DNA from 3 places in the Streptomyces sp. SDT5-1 genome. Region 2 is predicted to be linked to each of the others. Evidence: riboswitches for the same ligand, from Rfam matches in the RefSeq annotation. Region 2 holds a riboswitch; each other region holds the start of a gene.
The links. A riboswitch is a leader RNA that binds a small molecule or an ion and turns the genes downstream of it on or off. The one in region 2 is predicted to bind cyclic di-AMP.

Region 1 (9,475 bases), 1.1 Mb from region 2:
GGCCGACGACGCCTTCGGCCTGCTCACCGCACTCGGCATCGAGCGGGCGCACGTCGTCGGGGCCTCCATGGGCGGCATGATCGCGCAGACGATGGCGATCTCCCGCCCGGACCGCGTCCGCACGCTGACCTCGATGATGTCGACGACGGGCGAGCCCGAGTACGGGCGGTCGTCGCCCGAGGCGCAGGCCGCGCTCTTCGCCCCGAAGCCCTCGGACCGCGAGGGCTACGTCGCGGCGGCCGACCGCTCCCTGCTGTGGGCGTCCAAGCGCTACGGGGACGCCGCCGAGCTCCGCGACCTGGCGGGGCGCAGCTACGACCGCGCGTACCACCCGGAGGGCGTCGGGCGGCAGCTCGGCGCGATGGTCCTCAGCGGCTCACGCGCCGACGCCCTGCGCGAACTCAAGGTGCCGACGCTCGTGATCCACGGTCTGGACGACACCCTGATCGACCCCAGCGGAGGCCGCCGCACCGCGGAGCTGATCCCGGACGCGGAGCTCCTGCTGCTGCCCGACATGGGGCACGACCGCCCCCGCGCCCTGTGGCCCCGACTGCTCGACGCGCTGGAGACCCACACCGACCGGTGAGACGACGGATCGCGGTGAAGGACCGGCGGGCTCACGCCACCCGCGTGGCGCCCGCGAAGGGCATTTCGTCGATCGGGGCGACGCGGACCGGGGCGCTCGGGTTCGGGGCGTGGATCATCTTGCCGCCGCCGATGTAGAGGCCCACGTGGCTGATCGAGGAGTAGAAGAAGACCAGGTCGCCGGGTTGCAGCTGGGACCTGGGGACGCGGCGGCCCGCGTCGATCTGGCTGTACGTGGTCCGGGGGATGGAGACGCCGGCCGCCTTGTACGCGGCCTGCGTGAGGCCCGAGCAGTCGAAGGCGGAGGGCCCCGTGGCGCCCCAGACGTAGGGCTTGCCGAGCGCGCCGTACGCGAAGGAGATCGCGGCCTGGGCGCGGGAGTTGGGGGCTTGAGCGAGGTCGGAGCGTTCGGCCGAGCGTGAGGCGTGCTCGCTCTGCGGTGCCGTGTCGCGTTCCGACGGGGTGAGGCGGGCGAGGAGGCGGCGGGCCTCCTCGAGTTTTCGCTTCACCTTCTTCTTGGCGTCCTCCAGCTCCGCCTTCTTCGCGCGCATCCCGTCGAGCGTGTCCTCGGCGTCGGCGCGCAGCTGGTCGATCTCGCGCAGTTCGTCCCGGACCCGGCCGACGGCGGCGGCCTGCCGCGCGCCGAGCCGCTCGGTGGCGGACGCCCTGTCGAGGTAAGTGTCGGGGGAGGAGGAGAGGAGGAGCTGGAGGGACGGGTCGAGGCCGCCGGTGCGGTACTCGGACGCGGCCACCGAGCCCAGCTTCGCGCGCTGCGCGTTGAGCGCCTCCGTGCGCCGCGACGCCTCGTCCTGGAGGGCGTCCACCTTCTTCCGCGCCCCGTCCGCCTGCTCCTTCGCGCCGTTGTACTTCTGGGTGGCGACCTCGGCCTCCTGGTAGAGCCGGTCGACCTTCGCACGCACCTGCTCGGGGCTGAGCCGTGGCTCCGCGTGCGCCGCGCCGCCGTCGAACGCGGTGGCGGTGGCCGCGGAGGCGAGGGCGAGGGTGGCCGCGGTGCGGGCCGTGCCGCCGCTGAGCGGGCGCGGACGGGGCTTGCGGTGTGCTGCCGGCACGAGGTCCTCCTTGGGCGGCCGGCCGAGTCGTACGGCCGCCTGTCGCGCGTCCGGCGGCGGCCCGCACAGGGGGAGCGGGTCGCCGCCGGACCTTTCTCGGCGGTGGTGTCCGACTGCCGCCCCTGGCCCGGGCGGCGGTGGGGAGCCGGTCACCTGAGGAAGGACGCTAAACCTCGGCGTAACGGGTTGGTGACGGATTGTTCGCAACTGGTCCGATTGTTGCGGATGATGATGGAGAGTGACCACAAGAGGGACGAGTCGGTGCCAAAGGGGTGCCCGTCGGAGGCCGCGGCTGCCCCGTTAGGCTCCGGGCCATGGACGTACTCATCCACCTCTTCGTCGGCCTGCACATCATCGGCATCGCCTCGCTGCTCGGCGGCTTCCTCACGCAGATGTCGGCGATGAAGGAGGGCGCGGCCCGCTTCAACAAGGCGATGCTGCACGGCGCCCTGACCATGCTGGTGACCGGCGTCGCCCTGGTCGGTCTCAACCAGGCGGACGGCAGCACCGTCAACAACATCAAGATCGGCGTGAAGCTCGCGATCCTGATCGTGATCCTCGGCATCGTCTATGTGAAGCGGGATGAGGAGAAGGCGGAGAAGGGCCTGTTCATCACGGTCGGCGCGCTCACCGTCGCCAACATCTTCATCGCGGTGCTCTGGACCTGAGCCACCGCGCACGTACGAAGGGCCCGGCAATCGCCGGGCCCTTTCGCGTACGGACGTCAGGCCGGCCGGACCACGCTGTGGATCGACGACGTGCCGTCGTAGTAGATCGACTCCTCGCGCACGACCGCGCCCGGCTTCGGCGCGTGGATCATCATGCCGTCGCCGAGGTAGAGGCCCACGTGGCTGATGTCGTCGTAGAAGAACACCAGGTCACCGGGTTGGATGTCGGAGAGCGGTACCGTCGTGCCGATCTCGACCTGGTCCCAGGTCGTCCGCGGCAGCGAGATCCCCGCCGACTTCCACGCGGCCTGCGTGAGCCCCGAGCAGTCGTACGAGTCCGGGCCCGTGGCACCCCACACGTACGGCTTGCCCTCCTGCGCCTTGGCGAACGCCAGCGCCTGCGCGGCCTTCGTGGCGTACGAGCCGTCGGACGAGGACCCGGAACCCGAGGACGAGCCGGAGGAGGAGCCCGAGGACTGCTCCTGCTCGCGCGCCTCCTCGGCCGCCTTCCGCTTCGCCTCCTCCGCGGCCTTCTGCTCGGCGGCCAGCTCGGCGGCCTTCTTGCGGGCCGCCTCCTCCTTCGCCTTCTCGATCGCGGCGAGCCGCGCCTTCTCCTCCGCGGTCAGTTTGGACAGCAGCTGCCGCGCGTCGGAGAGCTTCGTCTGCACGGTCTCCTTCGTGGACCGCAGCTCGGCCTGCGAATCGGTGAGGTCCTCGAGGCTCGACTGCGCCTCGGTGCGCTTCTTCGCCGTCTCGCGCGTCTGCTTCTGATAGTCGTCGATCGACTTCTTCTGCTCGTCGGTCAGCCGGTTCATCAGCTGGCGCTGCGAGAAGTAGTCCTCGGGGTCGTCCGCGAGGAACATCGTCGCCGTGTCGCTGACCCCGCCCGAGCGGTACTGCTCGGCGGCGTACCTGCCGAGCTTCTGGCGGGCCTCGTTCATCTGGTCGGTGCGCCGCGCGACGTCGTCGAGGAGCCGGTCGACCTGCTGCTTCTTGGCGGCGGTCCGCTCCTTGGCGCCGTTGTACTTCTGCGTGGCGACCTCGGCCTGCCGGTACAGGGTGTCGACCTGCTTCTTGACCTCTTCGAGGCGCGGCTTCGACGACGGCTGCTCGGGCGCGGCCTGCGCCGTCTGGGAGAGCAGCGCCACGGAGGTGAGCGCGGCGGTCGTGATGCCGACCGCCGGGGTCGTTCTGAGGCCGCCGGTCATCCGGGACCGGCTGCGGGGCTTGCGGTGCGACGCCACGGCAGGCGACTCCTTCCGTCGTCCGCCTACCGGGTTAGCTGTCGGGTTCGGGCGTGGTGCGTGGAAGGTTGCCCTACGGTCGACCACCCCGTGCTGCCGGGCGGTGCGACCGATTCACCCCAAGGTCGGTTGGGTCCCCGGTTCCCTGCCTCTCGGCGTACGGGACTCGGCGGGGGCTGCCCGTTCGCCGCGACGTCCGCGGGCGGGGGGACGGGCTGCCCGGCTGCACCGTAGCCAACTCGTGTGGCTGCTGTGAAGGTTGATGTTCGATATGCCCGATACATTTTCGTGATCTGCGCCGCTCGGTTTCGGTGAGGTTCCGAAGGGAGCCGCGGGTTGTCAGTGGGGCGGCCTAGACTCGTAGAGCGATGAGCAGCCTCTTTGACGACAGCTTCCTGACCGGCCTCCAGAAGGGCGCGCCCGGCTCCCCGAGCGGTGAGCAGGAGCCTCCGCCGCCGCCCCCGGACCCCGAGTACGACGACGGGGCCCCGGAGCCGATGCCGGACGGGCTGTTCGGCGCGCCTTCCGAGCGGGACGCGTACTACCGGGACGGTGCCCCGCGCCCGGTCCTCGACTCGGCGACCCTCCTGGAGGGGCTGAACGAGAACCAGCAGGCGGCCGTGGTGCACGGCGGCACCCCGCTGCTCATCGTCGCGGGCGCCGGATCCGGCAAGACCCGCGTCCTCACGCACCGCATCGCGTACCTGCTCGCCGAGCGCGGCGTGCACCCCGGCCAGATCCTCGCGATCACGTTCACGAACAAGGCCGCGGGCGAGATGAAGGAGCGCGTCGAGGACCTGGTGGGCCCGCGGGCGAACGCGATGTGGGTCTCCACCTTCCACAGCGCCTGCGTCCGCATCCTGCGCCGCGAGTCGAAGAAGCTCGGCTTCACGTCCTCCTTCTCGATCTACGACGCCGCCGACAGCAAGCGGCTCATGGCGCTCGTCTGCCGCGACCTGGACCTCGACCCGAAGAAGTTCCCGCCGAAGTCCTTCAGCGCCAAGATCAGCAACCTCAAGAACGAGCTGATCGACGAGGAGGACTTCGCCGCGACGGCCGCCGACGGCTTCGAGAAGACCCTCGCCCAGGCCTACGCGATGTACCAGGCCCGCCTGCGCGAGGCGAACGCGCTGGACTTCGACGACCTGATCATGACGACGGTGAACCTGCTGCGCGCGTTCCCCGACGTCGCCGAGCACTACCGCCGCCGCTTCCGCCACGTCCTCGTCGACGAGTACCAGGACACGAACCACGCGCAGTACGCCCTGGTGCGCGAGCTCGTCGGCCCCACCGAGGGAGAGGACGCCGACCCGGCCGAGCTGTGCGTCGTCGGTGACGCGGACCAGTCGATCTACGCGTTCCGCGGCGCCACGATCCGCAACATCCTCGACTTCGAGGACGACTACCCGAACGCGAAGACGATCCTCCTGGAGCAGAACTACCGCTCCACGCAGACGATCCTCAGCGCGGCGAACGCGGTGATCGAGCGCAACGAGTCGCGCCGCCCCAAGAACCTGTGGACGAACGAGGGGCCCGGAGCCCAGATCACGGGCTACGTCGCGGACACCGAGCACGACGAGGCGCAGTTCATCGCCGACGAGATCGACCGCCTCACCGACGCGGGCGACGCGCAGGCCGGCGACGTCGCGGTCTTCTACCGGACGAACGCGCAGTCCCGTGTCTTCGAAGAGATCTTCATCCGCACCGGACTGCCCTACAAGGTCGTCGGCGGCGTCCGCTTCTACGAGCGCAAGGAGGTCAGGGACGTCCTGGCCTACCTGCGCGTCCTCTCCAACCCCGAGGACTCCGTCCCGCTGCGCCGCATCCTGAACGTGCCGAAGCGTGGCATCGGCGACCGCGCCGAAGCGATGATCGACGCCCTCTCCCAGCGCGAGAAGATCTCCTTCCCGCAGGCGCTGCGCCGCGTCGACGAGGCGTACGGCATGGCGGCCCGCTCGGCGAACGCCGTGAAGCGGTTCAACACGCTGATGGAGGACCTCCGCACGATCGTCGAGTCCGGCGCGGGCCCCGCGACGATCCTGGAGGCCGTCCTGGAGCGCACCGGCTATCTCGCCGAACTCCAGGCCTCCACCGACCCGCAGGACGAGACCCGTATCGAGAACCTTCAGGAACTCGCCGCCGTGGCCCTGGAGTTCGAGCAGGAGGCGGGCGAGGAGGGCGAGTCAGAGACGGGCGGCGGCGGACTCTCGGACTTCCTGGAGCGCGTCGCCCTCGTCGCCGACTCCGACCAGATCCCGGACGAGGAGGAGGACGGCGGCGGCGTCATCACGCTGATGACCCTGCACACCGCCAAGGGCCTCGAGTTCCCCGTCGTCTTCCTGACCGGCCTGGAGGACGGCGTGTTCCCGCACATGCGCTCCCTCGGCCAGACCAAGGAGCTGGAGGAGGAGCGCCGCCTCGCGTACGTGGGCATCACGCGCGCCCGGCAGCGCCTCTACCTGACGCGCGCCTCCATGCGCAGCGCCTGGGGCCAGCCCTCGTACAACCCGCCGTCCCGGTTCCTCGAGGAGATCCCGGCCGCGCACCTGGACTGGAAGCGCACCGGCCCCTCGACGCCCGCGGCGTCCACCAAGAGCATCGGCGGCGGCATCGCGGCCTCGCTGTCGTCCTCGCGCTCCCGCACGGGTTCGACGCCGGCGTTCGCGACCAGCCGGGCGAACTCCAAGCCGGTGGTCTCCCTCGGCGTCGGCGACCGCGTCACACACGACCAGTTCGGACTCGGCACGGTCGTCGGCGTGTCGGGCACGGGGGACAAGGCGGAGGCGACCATCGACTTCGGCGACCCGAAGCCGAAGCGGCTGCTGCTGCGGTACGCGCCGGTCGAGAAGCTGTAGCCGGCCGCGTCCCGCGGGGGACGGGGGAGCGGGGCGGCTCGCTCAGTTCGGGTTGAGGCCGTGGCTGCGCAGCCACGGCAGCGGGTCGATCGCCGCGCCGCCGCCCGGCCGCACCTCGAAGTGCAGGTGCGGTCCCGTCGAGTTGCCGGAGTTCCCTGACCGGGCGATCACGTCACCGGCCTTCACCGGGCCGCTCATCACGGTGTGCGACGACAGGTGGCAGTACCAGGTCTCGGTGCCGTCCTTGGCGGTGACGATGGCCATGTTCCCGTACGCGCTGTTCCACTGCGTCTTCACGGTGCCGTCCGTCGCGGCCATCACCGGGGTCCCGTACGAGACGGGGAAGTCGATGCCGGAGTGCTGGGACATCCAGTTGACGCCGGCCTGACCGAAGAAGGCGCTCAGGCCGTGCTGCTTCACCGGCAGCACGAACTTGGGCCGCATCGCCTCCTTGCGCGCGGCCTCCTCGGCGGCCTGCTTCCGCGCCGCCTCCTGCTTCGCCTTCAGGTCGATGCGCTCCTGCGTGCGGCTCGCCCGGTCGGCGAAGTCGCCCGCGTCGGCGGACAGGTCCTTGAGCTGCGTGTCCAGCTTGTTGTTGGCGACGGACGGCTTGATGGGCTGCGCGTCCGCGGCGGCCGCGGCCTGCGTCTCCTTGTCGTCGTCCCCGCCGCCGACGCTCGCCGCGGCGATCCCGGCGACGCCGACCACACAGACCGACGGCACGACGACGGTGACCAGCGCGGACCGCTTCGCGGCGGGGCGCCGACGGGCGGCGCGGCCACGCGAACCGCCGCCGCCCCGCGCGGCGCGGCGGGTGCCGGGCTGCGGGGTGAGGGCGGCGGGGGCCGGGTCCGGGTCGGGGGCGACGGGCGGCTCGTCGGCCGGTTCCTCGACGACCGGCTCCGCCTCCGCGGCCGGTTCGGCGGCGTTCCACTGCGTGGCGTCGTACGCGCCCGTGTCGTACGGGGTCGTACCGAAGACCGGGGCCTCGAACGTGTGGGTGAAGCCCTGGGGGTCGTGCTCGCCGGGCGTGTCGGCGGCGCTGAACGCGTGGGCGTCGAGGCCGTGCGTCTCGAACTGCTGGGTCTCGAGGTGCTGGGTGTCGAACTGCTGCGTGTCGAGGCCGGGGAACTCGAAGCTCTGGGTCTCGAAGGCCTGCGCGTCGTAGGACGGCGCCGGCGCGGGGAAGGACTGTGTGTCGCCCGGGAAGGACTGTGTGTCGGCCGGGAACGACTGCGTCTCGAAGGACTGCGTGTCGAAGGCGTGGGCCTCGAAAGTCTGCGTTTCGAAGGTCTGGGCCTCGAAGGTCTGCGTCGCGTACGCCGAGGTGTCCCACTGGCCCGTGCTGTGCTGCTCGGCCATCGGCGAGGGCTGCTGCGCGGGGATGTCGGCCGCGTGCTCGTACGCTCCGGTCGCCCAGGCGCCGGTCGTGTCGTAGGAACCGGTGTCGTAGGAACCGGTGTCGTAGGAACCGCCGTCGTAGTACGGGGCGGCGTAGGCGGCCGCGTACTGCTGCTGGTGGGGGTCCGTGGGCCACTGGCCGGTCGCGTGCGAGCCGGGTTCGTAGGGGTCGTCGCCCAGGTCTCCGAAGAGCGGGTCGGCTGCGAAGCTGGTCGCGGAGTAACCGTCGTACGACGCATAGGGCGCGTTCCCCGACGGGTTGCGGTCGTTCACCAACTTCTCTTTCGCCTCGACAACAGGGGCTGCCAGAGCAGTGCGGTGACTGTACCCGTCGGTACGAGGGCACGACAATCTTCGTCAGGTTTCCCGGCCCGGGGAAACGGGCAATCAGCCGCCTTTGGGTGGACTGTGGACGGTTCCTTGGCCCTGAGTTCGAGATCCGTTCGACGTCAGGGCCGGTCCGGAGGCCGTCCGGAGGGTGTCAGGCCACGGTCAGGCCGCCGTTGGACTTGTCGGTGGGGCGTGTCCCGTTCGCCGCGTCGTCGGAGTCGAGCGCCTGCCGGATGCCCGTCGCGACCGCCGGGTGGACCGGGAGCGCGAGATGGCCGATGCCCGTGACCCGCACGTTCTGCACCAGCAGGTCCTCGTGGTCCACGCAGGCCGTCTCCAGCGGCAGCATCAACTGGTCGAGATCGCTCCAGAAGCTCACGAAGCGGGTACGACACCCGGACGCGGGCCGCTTCAGCTCCTCGACGACCGAGGAACCGGGCCGCATCTGACGGACGATCGGGTGCGCGTCCGCGAGCGGCGCCACGCTGGTGCCGCCGTGCGGGGTGCCGAGCGTGACGAGCGTGCGCACCCGGCGGTCGCCGCCGAGCCGCTGCACGTAATAACGGGCGATCAGGCCGCCCAGGCTGTGCCCCACGATGTCGATCGTGTCCCGGCCCGTCCGCTCGCACAGCTCCTCCACGTGCCGGGCGAGCAGTGCGGCGGCCGCCCGGATGTCGCAGGTGAGGGGGGAGTAGTTGAGCGACTCGACGTGCTGCCTGCCGTGCTGGGCGAGGGAGCGGCGGAGCAGGACGAAGACGGAGCGGTTGTCGATGAAGCCGTGCAGCAGGAGGACCGGGGGTTTCGCGGGGGCGGGCAGGAGCGGTGCGTCCGCTGCCACGTCCACGTGGGCGGTGGCCTCGGCCGCCGGGCGCGGCTGGGAGGAGGGATGGCGGGGCAGCGCCAACGGCTGCCTGCGCTCCGGGAGGATGCCCGAGGGATAGAGGAGCAGGTGACCCGCGAGGATCGCCAGCTCCAGGGCGGTCGCCTTCAGCAGGGCGACGGAGAATCCGGCCAGTCTCGTGGGCAACAGGTGGCAGAGGGGGCGAAAGGGCAGGGTCTTCGTGACCTTCATCGGTCAACCTCCCGTCGGCACACGGGGAGGACGTCCCTGTCCCCCGTGTGCGCTCATGGGAGCCGGACGAGGCGGTCCCGCGGCCCACCGGCAGGCCGTACGCCCCGTCGGGCCGAACGGCAGCCGGAAGCACCGTGCCACCGTGCCGTGCGGCTGTCGGCGCGGTGGCGCGACCTCGAAGCGGCTCCCTCGCGCCTGTCCCGGATGTGGCGGTCTCGCCCGCCTGTGGCAGTCGCGGCGCGCAGCGAAT
Region 2 (9,475 bases):
GTCGTCCTCGAACGCCTGGTTGACCGCGTAGAGGCGGCCGGTGAAGCCCGCGTCCCTGAGGTTGTCGAGAACGCTGCGGCCCACTCCCCCGGGCGCCCGCCCGACGCCGATCACGGCGACGGAGCCCGGGGCGAGCAGGCGCTGCACCGAGCGGGCCTCCGCGCGCTGCTCGCGCGCGTGCTGCACCGCGAGGGAGGCCTCGGTGGGTTCGATGTCGAACTCCAGGCGGACGACGCCGTCCTCGAAACTGCGCTTCTGCGTGTATCCGGCGTCCCGGAACACCTTGATCATCTTGGTGTTGGCGGGGAGCACCTCGGCGGCGAAGCGGCGGATGCCGCGCTCCCGCGCGACGGCCGCGATGTGCTCCAGGAGGGCGGAGGCGACGCCGCGGCCCTGGTGGGCGTCCTGCACGAGGAAGGCGACCTCCGCCTCGTCGGCGGGCGCGGTCGCGGGCATGCCGTGCTCGTTGATCCGGTCGTAGCGCACCGTGGCGATGAACTCGCCGCCCACGGTCGCGGCGAGGCCGACCCGGTCCACGTAGTCGTGATGGGTGAAGCGGTGCACGTCCTTGGCGGACAGCCGCGGGTAGGGCGCGAAGAACCGGTAGTACTTCGACTCGTCCGAGACCTGTTCGTAGAAACTGGTCAGGTGCTCGGCGTCCGCGGTGGTGATGGGCCTGATCCGCGCGGTGCCGCCGTCGCGCAGCACTACGTCGGCCTCCCAGTGGGCGGGGTACGCATGGCGGTCCGACGGAGTCTCCATGTCGCAAGAGTAGGGCCGGCCACCGACAGAAGGCGTCCCGTCGTACGGGTCGCGGCCGGTACGCCCGGAAGGCACTCTATGGAGGACCGAAGGGCTGTGCGGGCGAGGACCTGGGTCCGCGTCACGCACCGCCCCCGATATGGAACACTGGTCTAGACAACCGTGAGTCACCTGAAGGGCAGCATCACATGGCTGAGCGCCGCGTCAACGTCGGCTGGGCCGAGGGCCTCCACGCCCGCCCCGCTTCCATCTTCGTCCGCGCTGCCACGGCGGCCGGCGTTCCCGTGACGATCGCCAAGGCCGACGGCAACCCCGTCAACGCCGCCTCCATGCTGGCCGTGCTCGGCCTGGGCGCGCAGGGCGGCGAGGAGATCGTGCTGGCCTCCGACGCCGAGGGCGCGGACGCCGCGCTCGACCGGCTGGCGAAGCTGGTCGCCGAGGGCCTCGAGGAGCTTCCCGAGACCGTCTGACGCACAGACGAAGCAGTACGGCAGAGCCGCGCGTCCCCTTTGGGGCGCGCGGCTTTTTCGTTCCCGGAAATACGGCACGAATTCCGCGGCACGCAGCACGAATTGCGCGGCGCGCAGCGCGGATTACGCGACAGGAATTCACGCAAGCCCGTCCGGCCATTTCAGCCGTTTCGGCGCGCGCCGAGAATTGCGCACTTCTTTGTATACGGCGCCGTTGTTAAAGCTGGTGCCCCACCGTGTTGACTGCGTGTTGCGAACTCCTCACACGCTCTCCCGCGCGCGGGACGCGCAGGCGGTGGGCGGCCGCGGCGCGCTCGGTGTGCAGGGTCGCCAGGGCGCGGGCGCGCTCGACGTCGCCGCGCGCCACCGCGTCCACGATGGCGCCGTGCTCGGCCCAGGACTCGACCGGGCGGGCGGGGCTCTCCACGGCGTACATCCAGGCGATCTTGTGGCGGAGCTGGGTGAGCAGGGTGATCAGGCCGGGGCTGCCGGACGCCTGGGTGAGCGTCTCGTGGAACCAGCCGCCCAGGGAGCGCAGATCCTCGCCCTGACCTCGCCTCGCGCGCTCCTGACCCAGCCTCACGAGCCCGCGCAGCACCTTGAGGTGGGCCTCCGAGCGGCGCTGTGCGGCGCGGGCCGCGGCCATCGGTTCGAGCAGCATCCGGATCTCCAGGAGGTCGGCCGCCTCCCGCTCGGTGGGCTCGGCCACGCACGCGCCCGCGTGCCTGCGCGTGACGACGAACCCCTCCGCCTCCAGGGTGCGCAGCGCCTCGCGGACGGGCACGCGCGAGACCCCGTAGCGACGCGCGAGCAGCTCTTCGGTGAGCCGCGCGCCGCGCTCGTAGACCCCGGCGACGATGTCGTCGCGGATCGCCGTGCATACCGAGTGCGCGGGAATGCGCATGGTTCGACCTCCGCCTTGATCCCCGCGAAACGCGGTCGAATGACGCCCGTGCAAGCGCGCATGACACGCGGCCGGAGCACTTGTCCTTCGACTCTATTCCACCGTGCTTGAATTTCCGACGAGGGGACGGAATCCGGGGATATTTTTTGGACAGCCGATATCTGCGGACACGCGAAAGCCCCGGCTCGGTGAGCCGGGGCTTTCGTCGGACGCGCCGTGGGTCGGGCCGGGTCAGACGTTCACGCCGTGCTGACGCAGGTACGCGACCGGGTCGATGTCCGAGCCGTAGTCGGGGCTGGTGCGGGCCTCGAAGTGGAGGTGCGGGCCCGTCACGTTGCCGGTGGCGCCGGAGAGGCCGATCTGCTGGCCGGGGGTGACGTGCTGGCCGACGGAGACGCCGATCGAGGACATGTGACCGTACTGGGTGTATGTACCGTCATTCATCTTGATCACGACGTTGTTGCCGTAGGCGCCGCCCCAGCCGGCCTCGACGACGGTGCCCATGCCGACGGCGTGCACCGAGGTGCCGCTGGCGGCGTGGAAGTCGATGCCGGTGTGGCTGCCGGAGGACCACAGGCCGCTGCTGGCCTTGTAGGCGGTGGAGACGTACGAGCCGGATATCGGCGCCACGAAGCTGTTCAGGCGCTTGCGCTCGGCCTCACGGGCGGCGCGCTCCTTGGCCTCGCGGGCCTCGCGCTCCTTCTTGGCCTTTTCGGCGGCGCGCTTCTTGGCCTCCGCCTCGGCCTTGCGCTTGGCCTCCTCGGCCTTCTTCTTGGCCTCGGCCTCGGCCTTCGCCTTCTCGGCGGCCTTCTGCTGCGCGGTGGCCTGCGCGTCGATCTTGTCGGCGAGGGAGTCGCCGATGGCGATGGCCTGCGTCAGGCCGTCGTGCTCCGCGGCGGGTTCGGCGGCGAGGGCGGGGGCGGCGAGGCCCGCCACCACGCCCGTCGTGGTGAGTGCGGCGACGCCGGCGACCTGAGCGGTGGTGCGCGTCAGACGGCCGGGACGGCGGTGCTTCCCGGTGGCACGGGTGAACCCCATGAAGGTGCTGATCCTTTCCTTCCTTCTCGCCTACCGGGTTAGCTGACGGGTTCGGAGCAGGAAGGTCTCCTACGGGCCCCCTCCCCTCGCGGGAAGAGCGCCCGATTCACCCCAGGGACTTCGGTGGGTCCCCGGCTCCCCTGGCTCGCACCGTGGGGGACTCGGCGATGACTGTCCGGTGTCGCGGGTGCGACGTACGTCTGGCGGACAGCCGGAGGGAACGCTAAGCGGGGCCTCTTTGAATCAACAAACAGAACCCGGCTTTTGTAGTGCACGCCACAGGGCACGCAGGCAACCTCTACAACAATTCGGACATTTGTGAGCGTGTAGTGATTCCAGCTGATCGTGATCAACACCACGAAGCCCCGGCGGCCGCTGTCGGCGCCGGGGCTTCGTGGTGTGCCTCAGGAGGCGAACTCAGCTCGTGACCACGGTCACTTCACCGATGCCGAGCGCCTTGACCGGCTCCTCGATCTGCGCGGCGTCGCCCACCAGGACCGTCACGAGCCGGTCCGAGGGGAACGCGCTCACGACGGCCGCCGTGGCCTCCACGGTGCCGGTGGCCGCCAGCTGCCGGTACAGCTGCGCCTGGAAGTCGTCCGGCAGGTGCTGCTCGACCTGGTCCGCGAGCGTGCTCGCGACGGCCGCCGCCGTCTCGAACTTCAGCGGGGCGACGCCCACCAGGTTCTGCACGGCGGTGTCCCGTTCGGCGTCCGTGAGGCCCTCGGCCGCCAGCGTGCGCAGCACCTTCCACAGGTCGTCGAGCGCGGGCCCGGTGTTCGGCGTGTCCACCGAACCGCTGATGGCAAGCATCGCCGCGCCGCTGCCGTCGGGCGCGGAGCGCAGCACCTGGGCGAAGGACCGCACCCCGTAGGTGTAGCCCTTCTCCTCGCGCAGGACGCGGTCCAGGCGCGACGTGAGGGTGCCGCCCAGGCAGTACGTGCCGAGGACCTGCGCCGGCCACACGCGGTCGTGCTTGTCCGGGCCGACCCGGCCGATGAGGAGCTGCGTCTGCACGGCTCCGGGGCGGTCCACAATGACGACGCGGCCGGTGTCGTCGGCGACGACCGGCGGGACGGGGCGCGGCTCGGTGGTGTCGCCGGTCCAGGCGCCGAGCGTGTCGGCCAGGAGTGCGTCCAGGTCGATGCCCGTCAGGTCGCCCACGACGACGGCCGTGGCGGTGGCGGGGCGCACGTGCCGGTCGTAGAAGGCGCGCACGGCCGCCGCGTCGATGGCGGAGACGGTCTCCTCGGTGCCCTGCCGCGGGCGCGACACGCGCGCGTCGGCGGGGAAGAGCTGCCGGGAGAGCTCCTTGGCGGCGCGCCGGGCCGGGTTGGCGCTCTCGTGCGGGATCTCGTCCAGGCGGTTGCGCACCAGGCGCTCGATCTCGCTGTCGTCGAAGGCCGGGGCGCGCAGGGCGTCGGCCAGCAGGGCGAGGCCCTTGGAGAGGCGCGAGGCGGGCACTTCGAGGGAGGCCCTTACGCCGGGGTGGTCGGCGTGCGCGTCCATGGTGGCGCCGCAGCGCTCCAGTTCGGCGGCGAACTCCTCGGCGGAGTACTTGTCGGTGCCCTCGTTGAAGGCCCTCGCCATGATCGTGGCGACGCCGTCGAGGCCCTTCGGCTCGGCGTCCAGCGGCGCGTCCAGGTGCACCTCGACGGCGACGACCTGCTGGCCGGGGCGGTGGCAGCGGAGCACCGTCAGGCCGTTGGGGAGCGAGCCGCGCTCCGGGGCGGGGAACGCCCAGGGCTTGGGCTCACCCGCCTGCGGGCGGGGGTGGAAGTCCATGCTCGCGAGCTGCTCGGTCACTGGCCCGCCTCCTCGGTGTTCTCGTCGGTCTCGGCGGGGGCGGTGGGCTCGTACACGAGCACCGCGCGGTTGTCGGGGCGCAGGCGCTCCTTGGCGATCTCCTGGACCTCCTCGGCGGTCACGTCCAGGACGCGCCCCACGGCGGTCAGGGCGAGCTGCGGGTCGCCGAACAGGACGGCGTAGCGGCACAGCTCGTCGGCGCGGCCCGCGACCGTGCCCAGGCGGTCGAGCCACTCGCGCTCCAACTGGGCCTGCGCGCGCTCCATTTCCTCCGGGCTCGGGCCCTCCTCGGCGAACCGGGCGAGCTCCTCGTCCACGGCGGCCTCGATGACGGGGACCTCGACGTCTCCGGAGGTCTTCACGTCCAGCCAGCCGAGGGACGGCGCCCCGGCGAGGCGCAGCAGGCCGAAACCGGCCGCGACGGCGGTGCGGTCACGGCGTACGAGGCGGTTGTAGAGGCGGGACGACTCGCCGCCGCCCAGCACCGTGAGGGCGAGGTCGGCGGCGTCGCACGCGCGCGTGCCGTCGTGCGGGAGCCGGTAGGCCGACATCAGGGCGCGTGCGGGCACCTCCTCCTCGACGACAAGGCGCTGCTGCTCGCCGATGACGTCGGGCAGGGCGCCGTCGCGCGGGGCGGGCTTGCCGTCGTGGCCGGGGATGGTGCCGAAGTACTTCTCGACCCAGGCCAGCGTCTGCTCGGGGTCGATGTCGCCGACGATCGACAGGACCGCGTTGTTCGGCGCGTAGTACGTGCGGAAGAAGTTCCGCGCGTCCTCGAGGGTGGCCGCGTCCAGGTCGGCCATGGAGCCGATGGGTGTGTGGTGGTACGGGTGGCCCTCGGGGTACATGAGGGCGGTCAGCTTCTCGAACGCCGTGCCGTAGGGCACGTTGTCGTAGCGCTGGCGGCGCTCGTTCTTGACGACGTCCCGCTGGTTCTCCATCGACTCGTCGTCGAGGGCCGTCAGGAGCGAGCCCATGCGGTCGGCCTCCAGCCAGAGCGCGAGCTCCAGCTGGTGGGCGGGCATGGTCTCGAAGTAGTTGGTGCGCTCGAAGCTCGTCGTACCGTTGAGCGAGCCGCCCGCGCCCTGGACGAACTCGAAGTGTCCGTTGCCGTGCACCTGCTTCGAACCCTGGAACATCAGGTGCTCGAAGAGGTGAGCCAGGCCCGTACGGCCCTTGACCTCGTGGCGCGAGCCGACGTCGTACCAGAGGCAGACCGCCGCGACCGGGGTCAGGTGATCCTCGGAGAGCACCACACGCAGGCCGTTGGCCAGCCGGTGCTCGGTCGCTGTCAGGCCGCCGGAGCCGGCCTCGGCGGTGGCCGTGTGACCCATGGGCATGTACGTCCCTTCGATCGCGGTACAACGCGAATACGCGGTGAGCTCTGGACTGCGGCAGGTCCTGTAACACTGAACTGCTGCGAGTCCTGACACTGTATGCAAGCGTGCCGACGCCTGGCGAAGTTCCCGCGGGGGCTACGCCCTGAGCGAGCGGACACCCTTGCGGGGGCCGTGCGACACCCTGTACTGACGGGCCGCGAGCGGCGTTGTCAGTGCGGCGGTCCACAATGGTCCGCGACAGTTCCCGTTCATGTACCCGTTCTTGTAGGTGAAGGAGCCGCAGCAGCGATGGCCCGCCGCAGCACGAAGACCCCGCCGCCCGACGACTTCGAGGAGAAGATCCTCGACATCGACGTGGTCGACGAAATGCAGGGCTCCTACCTGGAGTACGCGTACTCGGTCATCTACTCACGCGCCCTGCCCGACGCCCGCGACGGGATGAAGCCCGTCCACCGCCGGATCGTCTACCAGATGAACGAGATGGGCCTGCGCCCCGAGCGGGGCTACGTCAAGTGCGCCCGCGTCGTCGGCGAGGTCATGGGTAAGTTGCACCCCCATGGCGACGCGTCGATCTACGACGCGCTGGTGCGCCTCGCCCAGCCCTTCTCCATGCGTGTGCCGCTGGTGGACGGGCACGGGAACTTCGGCTCCCTCGGCAACGACGACCGCCCTGCCGCCATGCGTTACACCGAATGCCGCATGGACCCGGCCGCCGGCCTGATGACGGAATCGATCGATGAGAACACGGTCGACTTCGTGCCCAACTACGACGGCCAGGAGCAGGAGCCTCTGGTCCTCCCGGCGGCGTACCCGAACCTGCTGGTGAACGGCGCGTCCGGCATCGCGGTCGGCATGGCGACGAACATGCCGCCGCACAACCTGGGCGAAGTGATCGCCGCCGCCCGCCACTTGATCCGGCACCCGGGCGCCGACCTCGACACCCTCATGAAGTACGTCCCGGGCCCCGATCTGCCCACGGGCGGCAAGATCGTCGGCCTCACCGGCATCCGGGACGCGTACGAGTCGGGGCGCGGCTCCTTCAAGATCCGCGCGACGGTCTCGGTGGAGAACGTGACGGCGCGCCGCAAGGGCCTCGTCGTCACCGAGCTGCCCTTCGCGGTCGGCCCCGAGAAGGTCATCTCGAAGATCAAGGAGCTGGTCGGCTCCAAGAAGCTCCAGGGCATCGCCGACGTCAAGGACCTCACGGACCGCGAGCACGGCCTGCGCCTGGTCATCGAGATCAAGAACGGCTTCGTGCCGGAGGCCGTCCTGGAGCAGCTCTACAAGCTGACGGCCATGGAGGAGTCCTTCGGCATCAACAACGTGGCGCTGGTGGACGGCCAGCCGCTCACGCTGGGCCTCAAGGAGCTCCTCGAGGTCTACCTGGACCACCGCTTCGACGTGGTGCGCCGCCGCAGCGAGTTCCGCCGCGGCAAGAAGCAGGACCGCCTGCATCTGGTGGAGGGCCTCCTCGTCGCCCTGGTGGACATCGACGAGGTCATCAGGATCATCCGGTCGAGTGAGAACAGTGCGCAGGCCAAGGAGCGCCTGATCGAGCGCTTCTCGCTCAGCGAGGTCCAGACGCAGTACATCCTGGACACGCCGCTGCGCCGCCTCACCAAGTTCGACCGCATCGAACTGGACGCCGAGCGCGACCGGCTCAACGGCGAGATCGACGAGCTGACCGGCATCCTGGAGTCGGACACGGAGCTGCGCAAGCTGGTCTCCTCCGAACTGGCGGCCGTGGCGAAGAAGTTCGGCAACGAGCGGCGCACGGTGCTCCTCGAGTCGGCGGGTGCTCCGGTCTCCGCGGTGCCGCTCCAGGTCGCCGACGACCCGTGCCGCGTGCTGCTCTCCTCGACCGGCCTGCTGGCCCGTACGGCGAACGGCGATCCCTTCACCGAAGGTGAAGGCACCAAGCGCACGAAGCACGACGTGATCGTCTCCGCGGTGCCGGCGACGGCGCGCGGCGAGGTCGGCGTCGTCACGTCCGAGGGCCGCCTGCTGCGGCTGAACGTGATCGACCTGCCGCAGCTCCCGGACTCGGCGTCCGCGCCGAACCTGTCCGGGGGCGCCCCGATCGCGGAGTTCCTGTCGTCCCTGGGGCCGGACGAGTCGGTGGTCTGCCTGATGACCCTGGACGAGTCATCGCCCGGTCTGGCGATCGGTACCGAGCAGGGCGTCGTGAAGCGCGTGGTGCCCGACTATCCGTCGAACAAGGACGAGTTGGAGGTCATCACCCTCAAGGACGGTGACCGCATCGTCGGCGCGGCGGAGCTGCGGACCGGCGAGGAGGATCTGGTCTTCATCACGGACGACGCCCAGTTGCTGCGCTTCCAGGCGTCCATCGTGCGCCCGCAGGGCCGCGCGGCGGGCGGCATGGCCGGCGTGAAGCTGGCGACGGGCGCGAAGGTCATCTCGTTCACCGCGGTCGACCCGGCGGTCGACGCGGTGGTCTTCACGGTGGCCGGCTCGCGCGGCACGCTGGACGACTCGGTGCAGACGACAGCGAAGCTGACGCCGTTCGACCAGTACCCGAGGAAGGGGCGTGCCACGGGCGGTGTCCGCTGCCAGCGCTTCCTGAAGGGCGAGGACTGCCTGAGCCTGGCCTGGGCGGGGCCTGCGCCCGCGCGTGCGGCGCAGAAGAACGGCGCGCCCGCCGAGCTGCCGGAGATGGACCCGCGCCGCGACGGCTCGGGCGTGTCACTGCCGAAGACGGTGGCGGCGACGGCGGGTCCCGTGTAGGCGCCTCTAGAGCACGTAGTCCGCGACCTCCTCCGCCTCGCCCTTCTCCTGGACGTAGCGGAGAACGCCCCACATGCCTCGTTCGTCGACGGTGTGTGGGGCGTCGCTCTTGGCGGCGTTCAGCCGCTCGGTGAGGTCGGGCGTGTCGATGCCGGAGCCGATCAGCACGAGCTGGGTGAGGCGCTCCTGACGCTCCTGCTGCTCCTGGTCGTCGCCGGTCGGCCACGGCTCCGGGTAGAACCGCAGGAAGCGGCCCACGGCGTGCACGGCGTACCGGTTGCCCGTGTCGTAGGCGCCGAAGTCGACATATCCCTTGATGCGGTAGAGGCCGTCGGGCCCGCTGTCGAGGAACGCGATCAGTCGGCGCGGGTCCATGGGCACGTCGGAGGTGAACGCGACAGTGTCGTAGG
Region 3 (9,475 bases), 1.6 Mb from region 2:
CTCGTCGGCGGGCAGCACGTCGTCGGAGCAGACCTCCTCGACGGACGGCAGGTCGAAGTCGCCCGCGAAGACGGAGAGGCGTGCCCACAGCAGCCGTTCCTGCGGCGAGCACAGGTCGTGGCTCCAGTCGATGGCCGTGCGCAGGGTCTTGTGCCGGGGCAGGGCCACCTTGCTGCCGCCGGTCAGCACCCGGAAGCGGCTGCTGAGCCGGTCCACGATCTGGGTGAGGGAGAGGGCGCGCAGCCGCACCGCCGCGAGCTCGATGGCGAGCGGGATGCCGTCGAGCCGCCGGCACAGGGCGGCGACGGCCTGCCGGTTGTCGTCGTTCAGGACGAACCCGGGGGTCACGGCGGCGGCCCGGTCGGCGAAGAGCCGCATGGCGTCGGTGTCGGTCCGCGGTCCGTCGGGATTGTCCGCGGCGGCGGGCACGGTGAGCGGTGCGATGGGGAAGGTGTGCTCGCCGGGTACGTCGAGGGGTTCGCGGCTGGTCGCCAGGATCCGTACGGCGGGGGCGCTGCGCAGCAGGATGTCGGCGAGCATGCCGCAGGCGTCCACGATGTGTTCGCAGGTGTCGAGGACGAGCAGGAGCTCGCGGCTCTCCAGGTGGTCCACGAGCGCGTCGAGCTGTGAGCGGTTCTCCTGCTCGGGGAGGCCGAGCGCGGTGGAGACGGAGTGGGCCAGCAGGTCGGGGTCGGTGAGCGAGGAGAGGGCCACCATGCAGACGCCGTCGGGCAGTTCCGGGGCGAGGCGGGCGGCGACGCGCTGTGCGGTTCTGGTCTTTCCTACGCCGCCGGGGCCGAGGAAGGTCACGAGGCGTGCCCGGCCCAGGAGTTGGGTGGCGGTCGCGACCTCCTCGGTGCGGCCGACGAAGCTCGTCACCTCGACCGGCAGGTCACCGGGGCGTCGATCGGCCTTCACTGCGATCGCCTCTTCCCGGTGAGGAGGTCGTACGGGAGGTGCAGCACCGTAGTCCGGGCGGCGCGGCGCCGACCCCCGTAGTCCGAAAGCGTCCGAAAGAGTCGGGAAGAGTCGGGAAGAGTCCGAAGACGGCGGCAGAAGCCGACCGGCCGGTCGCACACGACCGGCGCAACAGATACTGCGCCGTCCTCACGGAGGCGTCAGGCTGCCAGTGATCCGACCGGAGGTGTTGCATGGCAGCGGGCGTACTGGTGCGACGCGTGGTTCCGGGGGCCCTGATCCCCCTGCTGATGATGGCCGCGACGGCCTGCGGCGCGTCCGCGGGGAGCGAGGCCGCCGTGGCGGCGAAGCCCGAACACCGGGCCGCCGACGGCGCGTTCGCCCATCCCGGCGTCCTGGTCGGCAAGGACCAGCTGGCGGCAGCCCGGGAGCACGTGCGGCGCAAGCAGGAGCCGTGGATCTCCGCGTACCGTGAGATGAGCCGCAGCAAGTACGCCGACCTCGACTACGAGGCGAAGCCGTACGCGACCGTGCGGTGCCCCTTCGACGCGGAGGCCGGGCAGGGCTGTGTCGAGGAGCGCGAGGACGCCATTGCCGCGTACACGCAGGCCCTGCTCTGGAACATCACCCGCGACCGGGCGCACGCCGCGAAGGCCGTCGAGATCATGAACGCCTGGTCGGACAAGGTCACCGGGCACACCGCCGACAACGCGGGGCTCCAGGCCGCCTGGGCCGGAGCGTCCTGGGCGAAGGCCGGCGAGCTGATGCAGTACACGTACGAGGACTGGCCGGACGGGCAGGAGCTGAAGTTCCAGCGGATGCTGCGCGAGGCGTACCTGCCCGAAGTGCGCGGCGGCTCCGCCGATTTCAACGGCAACTGGGACCTGGTGATGGCCGACGCCACCATGAGCATGGGCGTCTACCTCAACGACAGGTCCGCTTTCGACCAGGCCGTCGGGCACTTCCGCGCCCGCGTCCCCGCGTACTTCTATCTGGCGTCGGACGGGCCGCTGCCGGTGAGGCCGAAGGGCAGCGGCATCGACACCCCGGCGGAACTGCGCACGTACTGGTTCGGGCAGAAGACCTTCAAGGACGGGCTCTCCCAGGAGACATGCCGCAACTTCAAGCACGCCAGCTACTCCCTGGCCGCGACGTCCCACATGGCCGAGACCGCGTGGCACCAGGGCGTCGACCTGTACGGCGAGGTGAAGGACCGGCTCGCCGCGGCGCTCGAACTGCACTCCAAGTACCAGCTCGGCGCGAAGGCCCCGGCGTGGCTGTGCGGCGGGAAGGTGCAGCGCGACATGGGTCCCGACACGGAGGTGGGGCTCCAGCACCTCCAGGGGCGGCTGCGGATGGACCTCCCGCAGACCGAGCGGCTCACCCGCAAGGAGCGTCCGGAGGGGACGGACGACCTGTTCGTGGCGTGGGAGACGCTGACGCACGCCGCCGCGTGAGCCGTCGCGCGCAAGCGATTCGCGTTCACTCCCCCTGATGGCGTACTGTTGTTTTCACCGACGCGGGGTGGAGCAGCTCGGTAGCTCGCTGGGCTCATAACCCAGAGGTCGCAGGTTCAAATCCTGTCCCCGCTACTGAAGGCCGAGGCCGGAATCTCATCGAGATTCCGGCCTCGGTGCTTTTCCGGCGCTGTGGCGCCGATGTTGCGCCCGTCACGTTCCCCACCCGTACGGCCCACCCCTGCTCGCCGCGGCGTCCCCGTGCGGGAACTCTTGGTGAGACGCCGGAAGCGGGCAGGGACGCGGCAGGAGACGACTGGTGGGGCAGCGAGAAGGAGGCAGAGGGGGGAGACGGGGGCGGCGCGAGGCCGAGGCGGCCCCCACCCGGATCTTCGTCCGGCTGCTGCCCTTGCTGCTCGTGATCGGCGGCGCGGTCTACGAGTACTTCACGCCCGCCGGTTACTCCGGCGCCCCGCTGTTCAGCGCGGCCCCGCTGGTGGCCGCCCCGTTCTTCTCGCTCTGCACGACGATCCTGACCGGCGCGGTGTCGATCGGCGCGATCGTCGCGGTGCATCTGTACTTCTGGACCAACATGGGGGTCGCGTTCGTCACCGAGATCGTCACCGTGGCCACCGTCTGCCTGCTGGCCTGTCTGCTCAACCGGATCGTGCGGCGCAGCTACGAGCAGCTGGCCTCCGCCCGCGAGATCGCGCAGGCGGCCCAGCTCGCGGTGCTGCCCGAACCGCCCCGGCGGATCGGCGGGTTCGTGGTCGCGGCGCGCTACGAGGCGGCGCAGGCCGACGCGTTCATCGGCGGTGATCTGTACGCGGTCCAGGACACCCCGCACGGCATCCGGATCATCGTCGGCGACGTACGGGGCAAGGGCATGGGCGCGGTCGCCGCGGTCGCGGTGGTGATCGGAGCGTTCCGGGAGGCCGCCGAGCAGGAGGGCTCGCTGGAGGCGGTCGCACAGCGCCTCGAGCGGGCGCTGGCCAGGGAGGGCGGCCGGCGCAGGGGCATCGACGACTTCGAGGGCTTCACGACCGCGGTGCTGGCCGAGATCCCGCACGGCACCGAGCGGGTACGGGTCCTCAACCGCGGTCATCCGGCGCCGCTGCTGCTGCTCGGCGACGGCACCGTGCGCGAGCTGTACCCGTGTCAGGAGGCGCTGCCGCTCGGCATGAGCGAGCTCGGCAGCTGGCCCGACCGGGGGATCGAGGCGGAGTTCCCGTCCGCGGCGACGCTGCTGCTCTACACCGACGGGCTCTCGGAGGCGCGGGACCCGGGCGGCCGCTTCTACGATCCGGCGGACCGGCTGTCGGGGCGGCTCTTCCCGGGGCCCGACGAGCTGCTCGGGGCGCTCGTGACGGAGGTGCGGGCGCACACCGGGGGCGGTTCGACGGACGACATGGCGCTGCTCGCCGTTCGGCGTGCCTGACCGTCCATGATCGTTGTTACCAAAGGTAGCCGACCGTAGTCGAACGGCGCCGCTCCGCATAACAATTGACGCACTGTCAGAGGGTTGGGTGAGGCGGATGTGGGAACGACCCCCGTTCAACTCGCCCGGTTATGACCGTTCTTGATCCGATAAGTCCTGGCCAGAGTCGTGAACGATCAGTGGGAAGCGCTTGGAATTACTGTCTGCTGTCTATTAACGTTCGATAACGCAGCGCGGTCGTCCCAGCCGTCACAAGCGACGGCTCCGTGCGCACACGCTCAATCCCGAAAGGGAGCCGGGGAACCACCAACTTGGGGTGAATCGGGCGCTCTTCCTGTCCCAGGAGACGTTCGTAGGAGACCTTCCTGCTCCGAACCCGTCAGCTAACCCGGTAGGCGAGAAGGAAGGAAAGGAGAGCGCCCCCGTGGCGTCGAACCGGCCTGCCCCCGACTTCTTCTACGGCCCCGAAGACGACTTCACCGTCGAGCAGGAGCCCTGGGAGGAGTGGAACCCCACCGAGGAGTCCGTCGCTCCCGTCCGCGGCCGGCACCGGGTGGCCCGCCGCCGCGGCGGATTCGCCCGCAGCTCCACGGTCCTCGGCGTCGGTGTCGTCGCCGCAGTCGGCGCGGGCGGCATCGCCACCGCGCAGGGCGGCAAGCCGCCGGTCCACATCTCCATGCCCGACCTGTCGGCGGTCAAGGACTCGCTGCCCGCGGCGAAGTCGCTGCCGGGCGTGGGCTCGCTGATGTCCGACGGTTCGGACTCCGACTCCGGCTCCGGCGCCACGGCCTCCCCGCTGAGCGGCGCCGGTATCACTCAGGCCGACGCCGCCGAGGGGCAGACCGGCGCCGGAGAGGCGCTGCGCGCCCGCATCATGCAGCAGGCCGAGACGCAGCAGGACGCGGCCGACGCCACCGCGAAGCAGGAGGCCGAGGAGGCCGCGGCCCAGAAGGCCGCCGCCGAGGCCGCCGCCAAGCGGGAGGCCGCCGACGCCAAGGCCGCCGCCGAGAAGAAGAAGGCCGAGGAGGAGGCCCGCCGCAAGGCGGAGGAGGAGCGGCTGCGCAAGCTGGCCGCCAGCTTCAAGCTCCCGGTCGCCTCGTACACGCTCTCCGGCACCTTCGGCCAGCCCGGCTCCATGTGGTCCTCCGGGTACCACACGGGCCTCGACTTCGCGGCCTCCACGGGCACGCCGATCCGCGCCATCCACTCCGGTACGGTCACGGAGGCTGGCTGGGCGGGCGCGTACGGGTACCGCACGGTGCTCACCCTCGACGACGGCACCGAGCTGTGGTTCTGCCACCAGTCCTCGATCAACGTCAGCGCGGGCCAGAAGGTCTCCACCGGCGACGTCATCGGCCGCGTGGGCGCCACGGGCAATGTGACCGGGCCGCACCTCCACCTGGAGGTCCACCCCGACGGCCAGTCCACCGGCGTCGACCCGGCGGCCTGGCTGCGCGAAAAGGGCCTGACCCCCTGAACCGGTGAGCCCCGGCGGCCCTGGCGCTGACCCCCCGACGTCAGGGCTGCCGGTTTGCCCCTTCTTGGCGGGATTTCCGGCGTGATCGCGGAATACCGTATTCCGTACGGGTGTTGGAACAGGGCATGACTTCCTCTCGCTCTCTGCGCAAGCTCGGCACCTCCGACCTCGAGGTCTTCCCGCTCTCCCTCGGGGGCAACGTGTTCGGCTGGACCGCCGACGACGCCACGTCCTTCGAGGTGCTCGACGCGTACGTCGCCGCGGGCGGCAACTTCATCGACACCGCCGACGTGTACTCGGCGTGGGTGGACGGCAACAAGGGCGGCGAGTCGGAGACCGTCATCGGCAAGTGGCTCGCCTCGCGCGGCCGCCGCGACGACCTCGTCATCGCCACCAAGGGCGGCCAGCACCCCGAGTACCAGGGCCTGTCCGCGGCGAACATCAAGGCCGCCGTCGACGCCTCCCTCAAGCGCCTCGGCACCGACCACATCGACCTGTACTACACGCACTACGACCGCCCGGACGTGCCGGTCGAGGAGATCATCGGCGGGCTCGACGCGGTGGTGAAGGCCGGCAAGGTGCGGCACATCGCCGCGTCCAACATCTCCGCCGAGCGTCTCCAGGAGTCCCTCGACTTCTCCGAGCGCGAGGGCCTCGCCCGCTACGTCGCGCTCCAGCCGCACTACAACCTCGTCTCCCGCGACACGTACGAGGGCGCGCTCCAGGACGTCGCCGCCCGCGCGGGCCTCGGGGCCGTGCCGTACTACGCGCTCGCCGCCGGCTTCCTGACTGGCAAGTACCGGCCGGGCGTGACCGTCGACAGCGCGCGGGCCGCCGGTGCGGGCAAGCACCTGGAGACCGAGCGCGGGCGGAACGTCCTGGCGGCGCTCGACGACATCGCCCGCGCCCACGACGCCGAGATCGCCACGGTCGCCCTCGCCTGGCTGGCCGCGCAGCCCACGGTGGCCGCGCCGATCGCCTCCGCGCGGATCGTCGACCAGCTGCCCGCGCTGCTCGCGGTGGCGGACCTGGAGCTGACGCGGGCCGAGCTCGACCGCCTGACGGCCGCCTCCGCCTGAGCCCGCGGGACCGGCCGGTTCAGTACCGGTACGGGTTGTACGGCGTGTACGCGGGGCTGTGGGGCACCACGGGGCCCGCGTACATGGCGGGCAGCCACATCGGCGCCGCGATCTGCGAGCCGTACGCGAGCGCCGGCCGCGCGTAGTCCCGGCGCTCCCACAGCGCGTCGAGCAGCTCCCGCTCCCGTACGACGAAGTCCGCGCCCGCCCTGCCCCTGCGGCCGCGGTGGCGAAGGAGCGCGAGGGACGTCGCGTACGCCTCGTACTCGGCGACGGCGGTGGCGGCCGGCCTGCCGCCGTAGTGCGTGGCGAAGTCGCGGGCCAGGCGCCGCGCCTTCAGCGAGCCCAGTGCGAACGGCTCGGGCGGCGTCAGCCAGCCCGCGGCGACGTAGGCCGGCAGCTCCTGGCGGACCGTGCGCAGCTCGCGCTGGCGCAGATACACCGACAGCCAGGTGACCACGCCGAACACCGGCACCATGAACGCCGCGTACACCGCGAAGAAGCCGTACTCGCCGAACGACGACGAGCCGTTCCAGAACGCGTGCATGCCCATCGCGCCGAGCAGCCCGGCGAGCGGCAGCAGCATCCGGCGCAGCCGGCCGCGGCCCGGGGCCATGGCGGCGGCGATGCCGAAGCCGATGCCGGTGAGCACCGTGAACAAGGGGTGCGCGAACGGGGACATCACGACGCGCACGAAGAACGTGGCCGCGGTGACCGAGGTGAGCCCGGGGCCCGTGCCGGAGAGCTGGTCGGTGCCGAAGGCGTTGCCGAGATAGAGGATGTTCTCGGTGAACGCGAAGCCGGTCGCCGTGACCCCGGCGATCACGACGCCGTCGACGACCCCGGTGAAGTCGCGTCTGCGGAAGAGGAAGACGAGCAGCACGGCCGCCGCCTTCGCGGACTCCTCGACGATCGGGGCTATCACGGTGGCGCCGAGGGTGTCGGCACTGGACGGGTCGGCGGTCGCGGTCTCTATCCACCGCGTCGCGAAACTGTTGGCGACGATCGCTATCAGCGCCGCCGCGCACGCTCCCCAGGCGAACGAGAAGATCAGGTTCCGCCAGGGGCCCGGCTGCACGCGGTCCAGCCAGCGGAACGCGGATATGAGCAGCGGGACGGGCAGCACGGCGAGGCCGAGCCCGACCAGGAAGCCCTCCGTGCCGGTCTGCTCGCGGACCAGCGCCAGGATCACGGCGCCGGACACGGCGAGCAGCGTCGCCAGCGCGGCGGCCCGTACGCCCTTCCGCTCCCACCAGCGGGGATGCGGCACCGCACCGTGCGGGACCGCGCCGCCGGGCTGTGCGCCGACGACGTCGCCCTGGTGGTGCGGACGGACGGGATACGAGGCCACGAATTGACCCTAACGAGGGATGCGGGGCGCCGCGACGGGGCCGCGGTGATCAGGCCCTGGCCCGCCCGTCGGACTACCGGCGGCGGAACAGCAGGTCGTGCACCACGTGGCTCTTGTTCAGGCCCTTGCCCTCGAAACGGGTGAGCGGGCGGAAGTCGGGGCGCGGCGCGTAGCCCCCACCCTCGATCGTGTTCTCGTAGTCGGGGTGCGCGGTCAGGACCTCGAGCATCTGCTCCGCGTAGTCCTCCCAGTCGGTCGCGCAGTGCACGCTCGCGCCCGGCTTCAGCGGCCCGGCCACCAGCGTCAGGAAGTCGGCCTGAATCAGCCGCCGCTTGTTGTGCCGCTTCTTCGGCCAGGGGTCGGGGAAGTAGACGCGCAGCCCGTCGAGGCTGTCGTCCGGGAGCATGTCGCGCAGCAGCACGATCGCGTCCCCGTTCGCCACCCGTACGTTGTCGACGCCGGCCTTGTCCGCCAGGTTCAGCAGATTGCCCTGCCCTGGCGTGTGCACGTCGACGGCGAGGATGCCGGTCGACGGGTCGGCCTGTGCCATCTGCGCCGTGGCCTCGCCCATGCCGAAGCCGATCTCCAGGACGATGCGGTCGACGCCGGGGAACAGCGCCGGGAGGTCGAGCTTCCGCTTCCCGTCGATGTCCAGGCCCCACGTGGGCCACAGCCGCTTCAGGGCATCGGCCTGCGCGTCGGTGACCCGGCCGCGGCGGGGCTGGAAGCTCCGGATGCGGTGCTCGTAGTGCGACTGCGCGGGGTCGGGCCGGGGCCCGTCGGGGAACCGCGGCTCGTTGGGGCGGGCGGTGGGTGCGGGGGTTTCAGGCGACTCAGACACAGTGACCCCGATTTTACGGGCGGCCGGGAGGTGCGGTGCCGGGTGCGGTGTCGGGCCCGGCTGCGGCGCCGGGCCCGGCCTCACAGCTGGGCGAGGACGCGCCCCGCGATCTCCCGCCCGATCGGCAGCGAGGCCGTCGCGGCGGGCGACGGAGCGTTCAGCACATGGACCGCGCGCGGGCCCTCACGTATCAGGAAGTCGTCCACGAGCGTCCCGTCCCGCAGCACCGCCTGCGCCCGCACACCCGCAGCGACCGGCACCATGTCCGCCGCCTCGACCGCGGGCACCAGCCTGCGCACCGCCTCCGTGAACGCCGACTTCGACAGCGAGCGGTGGATCTCGCCCGCCCCGTACCGCCAGTGCCGCCGCGCCATCCGCCAGGCACCCGGCCAGGCCAGCGTGCCGCCGACCTCGCGGGGCCGTACGACACCCCATCCGTAGCCCTCGCGGGCGAGCGCCGGCACCGCGTTCGGCCCCACGTGCACGCCGCCGTCCATGCCGCGCGTCAGATGCACCCCGAGGAACGGGAACGCCGGGTCCGGCACCGGATAGACGAGCCCGCGCACCAGCTCGGGGCGCGAAAGCTCGAAGTACTCGCCGCGGAACGGCACGATCCGCATCTCCGGGTCGTCCCCCGCGAGCCGCGCCACCTCGTCGCAGCGCAGCCCCGCGCAGTTGACCAGCACGCGCCCGCGCACGATGTCCCCCGACCGCGTCCGCACCGCGACGCCGCGCTCGGGGCGGCGGTCGATCTGCACGACATCCGCCCCGTACCGGATCTCCGCCCCCGACGCCTCGGCGAACCGCTCGGCGACCGCGCGGTAGTCCACGATCCCCGTCGTCCCCACGTGGATCGCGGCGAGGCCGCGCACCTCCGGCTCGTACTCCTGGATCTGGGCGGGGCCCAGCTCGCG

Region 1: it holds a riboswitch for cyclic di-AMP, as region 2 does, so the genes downstream of both, ACTWJ8_RS23545 (NlpC/P60 family protein) here and ACTWJ8_RS28555 (M23 family metallopeptidase) in region 2, are expected to answer to the same signal.
Region 3: it holds a riboswitch for cyclic di-AMP, as region 2 does, so the genes downstream of both, ACTWJ8_RS21045 (M23 family metallopeptidase) here and ACTWJ8_RS28555 (M23 family metallopeptidase) in region 2, are expected to answer to the same signal.

Annotation. Positions count from the first base shown of each region.
Region 1 covers NZ_CM125963.1:5,072,421-5,081,895, forward strand. The annotation lists gene ACTWJ8_RS23530 (alpha/beta fold hydrolase) at 1-586, shown strand, start outside; gene ACTWJ8_RS23535 (C40 family peptidase) at 618-1,655, opposite strand; gene ACTWJ8_RS23540 (hypothetical protein) at 1,970-2,323, shown strand; gene ACTWJ8_RS23545 (NlpC/P60 family protein) at 2,380-3,567, opposite strand; cyclic di-AMP (ydaO/yuaA leader) riboswitch at 3,576-3,749, opposite strand; gene pcrA (DNA helicase PcrA) at 3,936-6,422, shown strand; gene ACTWJ8_RS23555 (M23 family metallopeptidase) at 6,465-8,096, opposite strand; gene ACTWJ8_RS23560 (lipase family alpha/beta hydrolase) at 8,305-9,225, opposite strand.
Region 2 covers NZ_CM125963.1:6,192,529-6,202,003, reverse strand. The annotation lists gene ACTWJ8_RS28570 (bifunctional acetate--CoA ligase family protein/GNAT family N-acetyltransferase) at 1-762, opposite strand, end outside; gene ACTWJ8_RS28565 (HPr family phosphocarrier protein) at 951-1,232, shown strand; gene ACTWJ8_RS28560 (GntR family transcriptional regulator) at 1,450-2,136, opposite strand; gene ACTWJ8_RS28555 (M23 family metallopeptidase) at 2,368-3,174, opposite strand; cyclic di-AMP (ydaO/yuaA leader) riboswitch at 3,188-3,351, opposite strand; gene ACTWJ8_RS28550 (M16 family metallopeptidase) at 3,592-4,959, opposite strand; gene ACTWJ8_RS28545 (M16 family metallopeptidase) at 4,977-6,314, opposite strand; gene ACTWJ8_RS28540 (DNA gyrase/topoisomerase IV subunit A) at 6,609-9,065, shown strand; gene ACTWJ8_RS28535 (CobW family GTP-binding protein) at 9,072-9,475, opposite strand, start outside.
Region 3 covers NZ_CM125963.1:4,557,051-4,566,525, forward strand. The annotation lists gene ACTWJ8_RS21025 (LuxR C-terminal-related transcriptional regulator) at 1-918, opposite strand, end outside; gene ACTWJ8_RS21030 (alginate lyase family protein) at 1,152-2,375, shown strand; tRNA gene ACTWJ8_RS21035 (tRNA-Met) at 2,437-2,510, shown strand; gene ACTWJ8_RS21040 (PP2C family protein-serine/threonine phosphatase) at 2,695-3,813, shown strand; cyclic di-AMP (ydaO/yuaA leader) riboswitch at 4,079-4,226, shown strand; gene ACTWJ8_RS21045 (M23 family metallopeptidase) at 4,238-5,290, shown strand; gene ACTWJ8_RS21050 (aldo/keto reductase) at 5,416-6,369, shown strand; gene ACTWJ8_RS21055 (PrsW family intramembrane metalloprotease) at 6,389-7,720, opposite strand; gene trmB (tRNA (guanosine(46)-N7)-methyltransferase TrmB) at 7,794-8,561, opposite strand; gene lhgO (L-2-hydroxyglutarate oxidase) at 8,642-9,475, opposite strand, start outside.